Regions from separate parts of the Actinosynnema sp. NPDC020468 genome, predicted to be linked through region 1. Evidence: riboswitches for the same ligand, from Rfam matches in the RefSeq annotation. Region 1 holds a riboswitch; the other holds the start of a gene.

Region 1 (4,760 bases):
ATGACGTTCACCGCGAGACCGCCGCGGGCCGTTTCCTTGTACTTCACCTTCATGTCCTTGCCGGTTTCGCGCATGGTCTTGATGACCTTGTCCAGCGACACGAAGTGCGAGCCGTCGCCCCGCAGCGCCATCCGCGCCGCCGTGATCGCCTTGATCGACGCCAGCGCGTTGCGCTCGATGCACGGGATCTGCACCAGTCCCCCGATCGGGTCGCACGTCAGGCCGAGGTTGTGCTCCATCGCGATCTCCGCCGCGTTCTCGACCTGCTCCGGCGTGCCGCCCAGCACCTCGGCCAACCCGCCCGCCGCCATCGAGCACGCCGACCCGACCTCGCCCTGGCACCCGACCTCGGCGCCCGAGATCGACGCGTTCTCCTTGAACAGCACGCCGATCGCGCCGGCCGTCAGCAGGAACCGCACGATGCCGTCGTCCGACGCGCCCGGCACGAACCTGGCGTAGTAGTGCAGCACCGCCGGCACGATCCCGGCCGCGCCGTTCGTCGGCGCCGTCACCACCCGGCCGCCGGCGGCGTTCTCCTCGTTCACCGCCAGCGCGAACAGCGTCACCCAGTCCATCACCCGCAGCGGGTCGGTCGCGTAGTGCTCCGAGGCCAACCGCGCGTGCATCTCCGCCGCGCGCCGCCGCACCTTCAGACCACCCGGCAGCTCGCCGGTCTCGACGCACCCCTGCGCCACGCACTCCTGCATGACGCCCCAGATGCGCAGCAGCGACGAGCGCACCTCGGCCTCCGGCCGCCAGGACAGCTCGTTCGCCAGCATCACCTCGCTGATCGACAGGCCGTGCTCGCGCGTGCGCGCCAACAACTCGTCCCCGGTCCGGAAGGGCAGGGCGAGCGGGGTGGTGTCGGGCTTGATGCGGTCGGCGCCGGTCGCGGTCTCGTCCACCACGAAGCCGCCGCCGACGGAGTAGTACACCGCCGAGTCGACCACCGCATCACCCGAGTAGGCGGCGAAGCTCATCCCGTTCGGGTGCAGCGGCAGCGACTTGCGGCGGTGCATCACCAGGTCGGTGTCTTCGCGGAACGCGATCTCCCGCACGCCACCCAGCAGCAACCGGCCCGTCGCCCGGATTTCGGCCACCCGCCGCTCGGCCTCCCGGGGGTCGACCTCCTCCGGCCGGTGACCCTCCAGACCCAGCAGCACCGCCTTCGGGCTGCCGTGACCATGTCCGGTTGCACCGAGTGAGCCGAACAGCTCCACATGCACCCGGTCGACTGAATTCAGAGGCAATCGATCGATGAACATGGTCGCGGCTCGCATCGGGCCGACCGTGTGGGAACTGGACGGCCCGATACCGATGGAGAACAGGTCGAAGACGCTGATCGCCACGGCCGCTCAGCTCTCGGTCAGTTCCGCGTACTTCGCGGCGGTGAGCAGGCCCTGCGCGTCGGTGACGGTGACCTTGAACAGCCAACCCTCGCCGTACGGGTCGTCGTTGATCGCCGACGGGTCGTCCCCGACCGCGGTGTTGACCTCGACCACCTCGCCGCTGACCGGCGCGTACAGGTCGCTCACCGACTTGGTCGACTCGAGCTCGCCGCACACGTCGCCGGACTGCACGACCGTGCCGACCTCGGGCAGCTGCACGAACACGATGTCGCCCAGCGAGGACGCGGCGTAGGAGGTGATGCCCACCGACACGGGCTCCTGGGTGCCCGGCACCCAGTCGACCCACTCGTGCTCGGCGGTGTACAGCAGGTGTTCGGGAAAGGTCACGGCAGCGCTCCCTGACAGGTGGGTTCCAGGTCCCCTGCTCTGTCCTGGGACCTGAGAGCTTCACCGCATCGTCGCGGCTTGCACCGTGGGTGCGCGCCGCGGGGCACGCTTTCCAGAGTCGCCTCGCCCGCGCGGTTCTCGCTGCCTGAGAGTGTGCGGGGTGCTTGCTCCTTCGGCGCCCCGGTCGTGCCGAGGACTCTCCCGCGCGGGTTCCGGCGCAGGTGGGCGCCGCGGCCGATGTTCAGTTGGAGTGACCCGAACGCTAGGTGCCGACCACGACGGGTGTCAACGCGCGGCGGCCCTTGTTCACCTCGCACAAACGCGGACCTCGCCGTTCGTGCTCCCGGCACGATGACAGGGCGCACCGGGTACCCGACCTTTGGCGTACCGAGTAGGAGCGAAGGAGCCCACCGTGCGGATCGCAGTTCCCCGCGAGATCAAGAACCACGAGTACCGCGTCGCGCTGACCCCCGCGGGCGCCCACGAGCTGTCCTCCCGCGGGCACGAGGTGTTCGTCGAGGCCGGCGCGGGTCTGGGCTCGGCCATCACCGACGAGGAGTACCTCGCCGCCGGCGCCAAGGTGCTGGCCACCGCGGACGACGTGTGGGCCGAGGGCGACCTGGTGCTCAAGGTCAAGGAGCCCATCGCGGTCGAGTACCCCCGGCTGCGCAAGGGCCAGGTGCTGTTCACCTACCTGCACCTCGCCGCCGACCTGCCGCTGACGCGGGCGCTGCTGGACTCCGGCACCACGGCCATCGCCTACGAGACCGTGCAGACCGCGAACGGCGCGCTGCCGCTGCTGGCACCGATGTCCGAGGTCGCGGGCAGGCTCGCGCCCCAGGTCGGCGCGTTCTCGCTGATGAAGCCCTCCGGCGGGCGCGGCGTGCTGCCCGGCGGCGTGCCCGGCGTGCACCCGGCGCGGGTCGTGGTGATCGGCGGCGGCGTGGCGGGCCTCAACGCGGCCACCATCGCCGTCGGCCTCGGCGCGGACGTGGAGATCCTCGACACCAACGTGGACCGCCTCCGGCACATCGACTCGCTGTTCCAGGGCCGGCTGCGCACCGTCACGTCCAACCGCTACTCGGTCGACCAGGCCGTGCGCGAGGCGGACCTGGTGATCGGCGCGGTGCTGGTGCCCGGCGCGAAGGCGCCCAAGCTGGTGAGCAACGAGCTGGTCGCGCAGATGAAGCCGGGCTCGGTGCTCGTGGACATCGCGATCGACCAGGGCGGCTGCTTCGCCGACTCGCGGCCGACCACCCACGCCGACCCGACCTACCAGGTGCACGACTCGGTCTTCTACTGCGTCGCCAACATGCCCGGCGCGGTGCCCCGCACGTCGACCTACGCGCTGACCAACGTCACGCTGCCGTACGCGGTCGCGTTGGCGGACAAGGGATGGCGTGCCGCGCTGGCCGCCGACGCCGCCCTGGCGCCCGGCCTCAACGTGCACGAGGGCCTGCTGACCAACGAGCCGGTCGCGCAGGCGCACGAGCTGGAGTTCACGGCCTTCGAGAGCTGATCGCCGCAACAGGAAAGGGCCGCCCGCACAACCGCGGGCGGCCCTTTCAACGTGAGGCGGCCCGCTCAACCAGCCTGGGGGTCACTGGGAGCGGGCCGCGTGGCCAATCTTAGCCGGGAACGGGGTCCGCTGCCCAGGCGCGGGGGTCGAGTCGTGGCCAATTCTTCACCGCGTCAGGGCACGTTCCGTGGTTGTGCCTCAAGCAAACGAGTGAATTCGCGTCGTAACGGGTCAGTCACGACACGGTCTCGACCGATGCCTCAGGCAGACCTTCCGCCGCAGGGATCGGAGCGCTCATGGCACACCCGCAGGGCTGGATCGACTGCCACGACCCGTTCGGCCGAGACCGGTCGGTGACGGTGGTGGTGGAGGACGACCGGGTGCTGCTCGTCGCCCCGCCCGGCGAATCGGCTGTGATGTCGGTCACCCAGACCCGTCGGTTGCACCGCCTGCTCGACCAGGCCGCGGACCGGATGTGATCGGGGTGGACGAAGCGCTCCGCGCCGCCGTGCTGCGCCGGCTGGCCCACCTGGACGAGGTCGCCGAGAGCGGCGAGGCCGACGCGCTGGTGCCGCTGGCGCGCTCCGAGATCCACCGGCTCGCCGACGGCTGGCGGCTGCTGTTGACCGTGCACCAACCGGATCCGGACAGCCGGTGCCTCGCGTGCGTCGGCGTGCTGCGGCACAAGCGGTGGCCGTGCCAGGTGTGGACGATGGCGCACCAGCACCTCATCGGCGAGGGCGTGCCGCACCGCGAGCGCAGGCGACCGCTGCGCTACCCGTTCGGACGTGTCACCACCACCCGGGATCTACCGGAGGTGACGCGGAAACCACGACACGCCCGACCCGAGTGATCCGCCTAGGGCAGGATGACCCCCGGTAGGAGCACTCGGGAGGGACGCGTGCACGACGGCAGTGGCCGCATCGTGGTGCAGAACTTGACCAAGCAGTTCGGTCCGGTCGCAGCGGTGCAGAATCTGAGCTTCACGGTGGAACCCGGTTCGGTGACCGGCTTCCTCGGTCCGAACGGCGCCGGCAAGACGACGACCCTGCGCATGCTGCTCGGGCTGGTGACGCCGACCGCGGGCATCGGCCTGATCAACGGGCGCCCGTTCCACCAGCTCGGCAACCCGGGTCGGGTCGTCGGCGCGGTGCTGGAGGCGCAGGGGTTCCACCCCAAGCGCACCGCGCGCAACCACCTGCGGGTGTACGCGGCCGCGATCGGCGTGCCGGACCAGCAGGCGGACCGGGTGTTGGAACTGGTCGGCCTCGGCCAGGCCGCGGACCGCAAGGCGGGCGGGTTCTCGCTGGGCATGAAGCAGCGGCTGGCACTGGCCACCGCGCTGCTCGGCGACCCGCAGGTGCTGGTCCTGGACGAGCCGGCCAACGGCCTCGACCCCGAGGGCATCGCCTGGCTGCGGCAGTTCCTCCAGTCCTACGCCCGGTCCGGCCGCACGGTGCTGATCTCCAGCCACCTGCTGGCCGAGGTCGAGCAGACGGTGGACC
Region 2 (4,760 bases), on a different contig from region 1:
GACAGCGACATCTTCCTCGACGACGTGACGGTGTCCCGCCGGCACGCCGAGTTCCGCCGCGAGGGCGGCGAGTTCGTGGTGATCGACGTGGGCAGCCTCAACGGCACCTACGTCAACCGCGAGCCCGTCGACCAGGCGGTGCTCGCCAACGGCGACGAGGTCCAGATCGGCAAGTTCCGCCTCGTGTTCCTGACCGGTCCGGGCGCCGGGGGGCAGTGACCGCGGCCGGGCGGTCGCAGCGCGGGGGGTTGAGCATCGGAGCGGTGCTCTCGCAACTCCGCGCGGACTTCCCGGACGTGACGATCTCCAAGATCAGGTTCCTGGAGTCGGAAGGTCTGGTCCGCCCGGCACGAACGGCATCGGGGTACCGCCAGTTCACCTCCGCCGACGTCGAACGTCTGCGGTACGTGCTGGCGGCCCAGCGCGACCGGTACCTGCCGTTGAAGGTCATCAAGGAGCAGTTGGACGGCGCTCCGGACGCTCCGCACCCGGTCGGTGCGGAGCAGTTCGGCGCCCCGACCTCGCGCGTGACGCGGGACGACCTGGTCACCCGGGCCGGCATCGAGCCCGGCGTGCTGGCCGAGCTGGAGCGCTTCGGCCTGGTGAAGCCGGGTCCCGCGGGGTGGTACGACGGCGACGCGGTGCAGATCGCGACGACCGTGCGGGCGTTGGCGCGGCACGGTGTGGAACCGCGCCACCTGCGGCCCTTCCAGGCCGCGGCGGACCGCGAGGTCGGGTTGGTGGAGCAGCTGGTGGCACCTTTGTCCCGGCAGCGCGACCCGCAGTCGCGGGCCCGTGCCGAGGAGGTCGTCCGGGAGCTGGCGGCGCTGTCCGTAACGCTGCACACACTCCTGGTCAAAGTGGGTCTTCGCGAGGCCGTCGCGAACCGCGTTTCGCCCAGGTGAACAGGTGTCCGCATGCTGATCCCGGCTACCCGGGCGGTTGCGCAGAAGGCCCGCTTGGCGGGTAGCGTCGGAGATGTGGGTGGGGGATCCTCGTGAGGTAGCGGGGACGCCAGAATTTCAGCGCGCTGAGGGAGGCGAGACCCGATGAGCGAAATGCGTGTCGTCGGTGTGCGGGTGGAACTGCCCGCGAACCAGCCGATCCTGCTGCTGCGCGAAACCGAGGGCGAACGCTACCTGCCGATCTGGATCGGCTCGGTGGAGGCGACGGCGATCGCCCTGGAGCAGCAGGGTGTCCGGCCCGCGCGGCCGTTGACCCACGACCTGCTCAAGGACGTGATCGGCGCGCTCGGCCGGCAGTTGGAACAGGTCCGGATCACCGACCTCCAGGAGGGGACCTACTTCGCCGAACTCGTCTTCGACGGCGACATCCGCGTGTCGGCCCGGCCGAGCGACTCGGTGGCGCTGGCGCTGCGGATCGGGGTGCCGATCCACGCCGAGGAGAGCGTCCTGGCGGAGGCGGGTCTGATCATCCCCGACGAGCAGGAGGACGAGGTCGAGAAGTTCCGGGAGTTCCTGGACTCGGTCTCGCCGGAGGACTTCCGCGGCGCGGACACCTGAACCGCCGCGCGACCTCGACCGGCCCCGTGCACCGCGAGCCCTGACGGCTCCCGTCGGGGCCGTTTCGCGTTTCCGGGTGTCGGGGTGGTCGCGGGTGACGCGCGGTGGTCGACCGGACGGCTCGACGTGCCCGGAGGAGGTCTCGGGGTCGCGTTCACCACGAGGGGTCGGGTTTCGGCCGCGAAGTGAAAGCCGGCCCCTCGTGGTGTGTGCGGTGAGTTGTGGATCAACCCCGTGTGCCACCCCCTGGTGTCACACTTCTGGATTACACAACGTCAACGGTGCTGCGCTAAACGATCACTAAACGCCACCCGAATGGGCTACGTCAGACGGCTTCCTCAACCTCAACCTGAGGTTGAGGTAAGACACGCCCAGCGAGTCGCGTTGACCCGGCCCCTACCCGGTCTTACCGTCGAGCTCAGGTGAATCGGCACGGTGTCATTCGTAGAGCACCGAGGTCGCTTCACGCCGGTCGGCGAGACCGGGTCGAGGGGAGGCAGGCGTGGTCGAGGAAGCGCGCATCCGGGCCGGCACCGGCGAACAGGGTGAGCTGTTCCCGGACTCCTCGCTGCCGGACGAGCTCGTCGGGTACCGCGGGCCCGCCGCGTGCCAGATCGCGGGCATCACCTACCGCCAGTTGGACTACTGGGCGCGCACGGGACTGGTCAACCCGACGATAAGGAGTGCGCACGGCTCGGGGAGCCAACGGCTGTACTCCTTCAAGGACATCCTGGTGCTCAAGGTCGTCAAGCGACTCCTGGACACCGGCGTGAGCCTCCAGAACATCCGCGTCGCGGTCGACCACCTGCGCAGGCGCGGCGTGCAGGACCTGGCCCGGATCACGCTCTTCAGCGACGGCACCACGGTCTACGAGTGCACGTCGCCGGAGGAGGTCGTCGACCTGCTCCAGGGCGGTCAGGGCGTGTTCGGCATCGCGGTCAGCGGCGCGATGCGGGAGATCAGCGGCACCATCCACGACTTCCCGGCCGAGCGGGCCGACGGCGTCGTGCTGGAGGAGACACCGGACGACGAGCTGTCCCGCCGCAGGCGCACCCGCGCGACCGGCTGAGATCCGCGTCGCGCCGACAACCTCGGAGCCCGAGCCGCCGGGTAGGATCGGCGGGTAGTCGCTTTACCCCGCGCGGGAGAGTCCGAGCCCGTCTCGGCGCCGAAGGAGCAACTCCTCCCCGGAACCTCTCAGGCACACGAACCGCGCGGGTGAGACGCCTCTGGAAAGTGGGCCGGGCAACCGACCCCGCCGACGGTGCAAGCCCGGTCCCGGCCGGGTGAAGCTCTCAGGCGCCCGTGTCGGGCGGAAGACAGAGGGGGAGGGCAACGGCAGGAGTCTGTCCGCAGCCCCCCGAAAGGCGCCCCCATGACGCAGGACCGCATCCCTCTCGCCGCGCTCGAACACGGCACCCCGTTCGCGGACCGCCACGTCGGGCCGCGGCCCGCGGAGCTGGCCCGGATCCTCGACGTGATCGGCGTCGGCTCGCTGGAGGAGCTGGCCCAGCGCGCGGTGCCCGAGTCGATCCGCGTGCGCGACCTGGTGCTGGACCTGCCCGCGCCCGCCACCGAGACCGAGGCGCTGGCCGAGCTGCGCGCCCTCGCGGCCCGCAACCGGCCGATGACCCAGATGATCGGCCTGGGCTACTACGGCACCACCACGCCGCCGGTGATCCGCCGCAACGTGCTGGAGAGCCCGGCCTGGTACACGGCCTACACGCCGTACCAGCCGGAGATCTCGCAGGGTCGGCTGGAGGCGCTGCTGAACTTCCAGACCGTCGTCGGCGACCTGACCGGGTTGCCGCTGGCCAACGCGTCGATGCTGGACGAGTCCACCGCGGCGGCCGAGGCGATGACGCTGGTGCGCCGCGCCGGCCGGTCCAAGTCGGCCCGGTTCGTGGTCGACGTCGACACGCTGCCGCAGACGCTCGCGGTCATCGAGACCCGCGCCGAGCCGCTGGGCATCGAGATCGTCACCGCCGACCTGTCCCAGGGCCTCGAGGGGCTCGGGCTGGGCGGCGACTTCTTCGGCGTGCTGCTGTCCTACCCCGGCGCGTCCGGCGTCGTGCGGGACCAGGCCGGGCTGATCGAGGAGATCCACAAGGCGGGCGCGCAGGCGGTCGTGGTCGCGGACCTGCTGGCGCTGACGCTGCTGCGCGCGCCGGGTGAGATCGGCGCGGACGTCGTCGTGGGCACCACCCAGCGGTTCGGCGTGCCGATCGGGTTCGGCGGGCCGCACGCGGGCTACATGGCCGTGCGCCAGGGCCTGGAGCGGCAGCTGCCCGGCCGGCTGGTCGGCGTGTCGGTCGACGCGGACGGCTCGTTGGCCTACCGGCTCGCGTTGCAGACCCGCGAGCAGCACATCCGCCGCGAGAAGGCGACCTCGAACATCTGCACCGCGCAGGTGCTGCTGGCGGTGATCGCGTCGATGTACGCGGTCTACCACGGCCCGGACGGCCTGCGGAACATCGCGACCCGGGCGCACCGGATGGCGACCGTGCTGGCCGCCGGCCTGTGCGAGGGCGGCGTGGACGTCGTGCACGGCGAGTTCTTCGACACCGTGCGCGCGCACGTCGAGGGCCGGGCGGCCGACGTCGTCGCGGCGGCGCGGGACCTGGGCGTGAACCTGTGGCAGGTCGACGCGGACCACGTGCAGATCGCGTGCGACGAGACGACCACGCGCGGGCACCTCGAGTCGGTGTGGAAGGCGTTCGGCGTCACCGTGTCCGACGTCGACGGGCTGGACGGCGACACCGCCGACGGCATCCCGACCGACCTGCGCCGCACCACGGAGTACCTGACCCACCCGGTGTTCCACGCGCACCGCTCGGAGACCGCGCTGCTGCGCTACCTGCGGTCGTTGTCGGACAAGGACGTCGCGCTCGACCGGAGCATGATCCCGCTGGGCTCGTGCACGATGAAGCTCAACGCGACGGCCGAGATGGAGCCGATCACCTGGCCCGAGTTCGCCGACCTGCACCCGTTCGCGCCCGCGTCCGACGCCGAGGGGATGCTGTCCCTGATCGGCGACCTGGAGGGGTGGCTGGCCGAGATCACCGGGTACGACGCGGTGTCGTTGCAGCCCAACGCGGGCAGCCAGGGCGAGTTCGCCGGGTTGCTGGCGATCCGGGCCTACCACCGGTCGAACGGCGACTTCGCGCGCGACGTGTGCCTGATCCCGTCGTCGGCGCACGGCACGAACGCGGCGTCGGCGGTGATGGCCGGGATGCG

What was found. A riboswitch is a leader RNA that binds a small molecule or an ion and turns the genes downstream of it on or off. The one in region 1 is predicted to bind glycine.
Region 2: another riboswitch for glycine. It lies ahead of gcvP (aminomethyl-transferring glycine dehydrogenase); the one in region 1 lies ahead of gcvH (glycine cleavage system protein GcvH).

The regions. Positions count from the first base shown of each region.
Region 1 covers NZ_JBFAEO010000027.1:49,629-54,388, forward strand. The annotation lists gene AB0G50_RS20380 (L-serine ammonia-lyase) at 1-1,349, opposite strand, end outside; gene gcvH (glycine cleavage system protein GcvH) at 1,356-1,736, opposite strand; glycine riboswitch at 1,859-1,950, opposite strand; gene ald (alanine dehydrogenase) at 2,149-3,255, shown strand; gene AB0G50_RS20395 (hypothetical protein) at 3,552-3,734, shown strand; gene AB0G50_RS20400 (hypothetical protein) at 3,740-4,108, shown strand; gene AB0G50_RS20405 (ABC transporter ATP-binding protein) at 4,157-4,760, shown strand, end outside.
Region 2 covers NZ_JBFAEO010000024.1:11,858-16,617, forward strand. The annotation lists gene garA (glycogen accumulation regulator GarA) at 1-219, shown strand, start outside; gene AB0G50_RS18585 (MerR family transcriptional regulator) at 216-905, shown strand; gene AB0G50_RS18590 (bifunctional nuclease family protein) at 1,050-1,523, shown strand; gene AB0G50_RS18595 (MerR family transcriptional regulator) at 2,026-2,592, shown strand; glycine riboswitch at 2,656-2,746, shown strand; gene gcvP (aminomethyl-transferring glycine dehydrogenase) at 2,899-4,760, shown strand, end outside.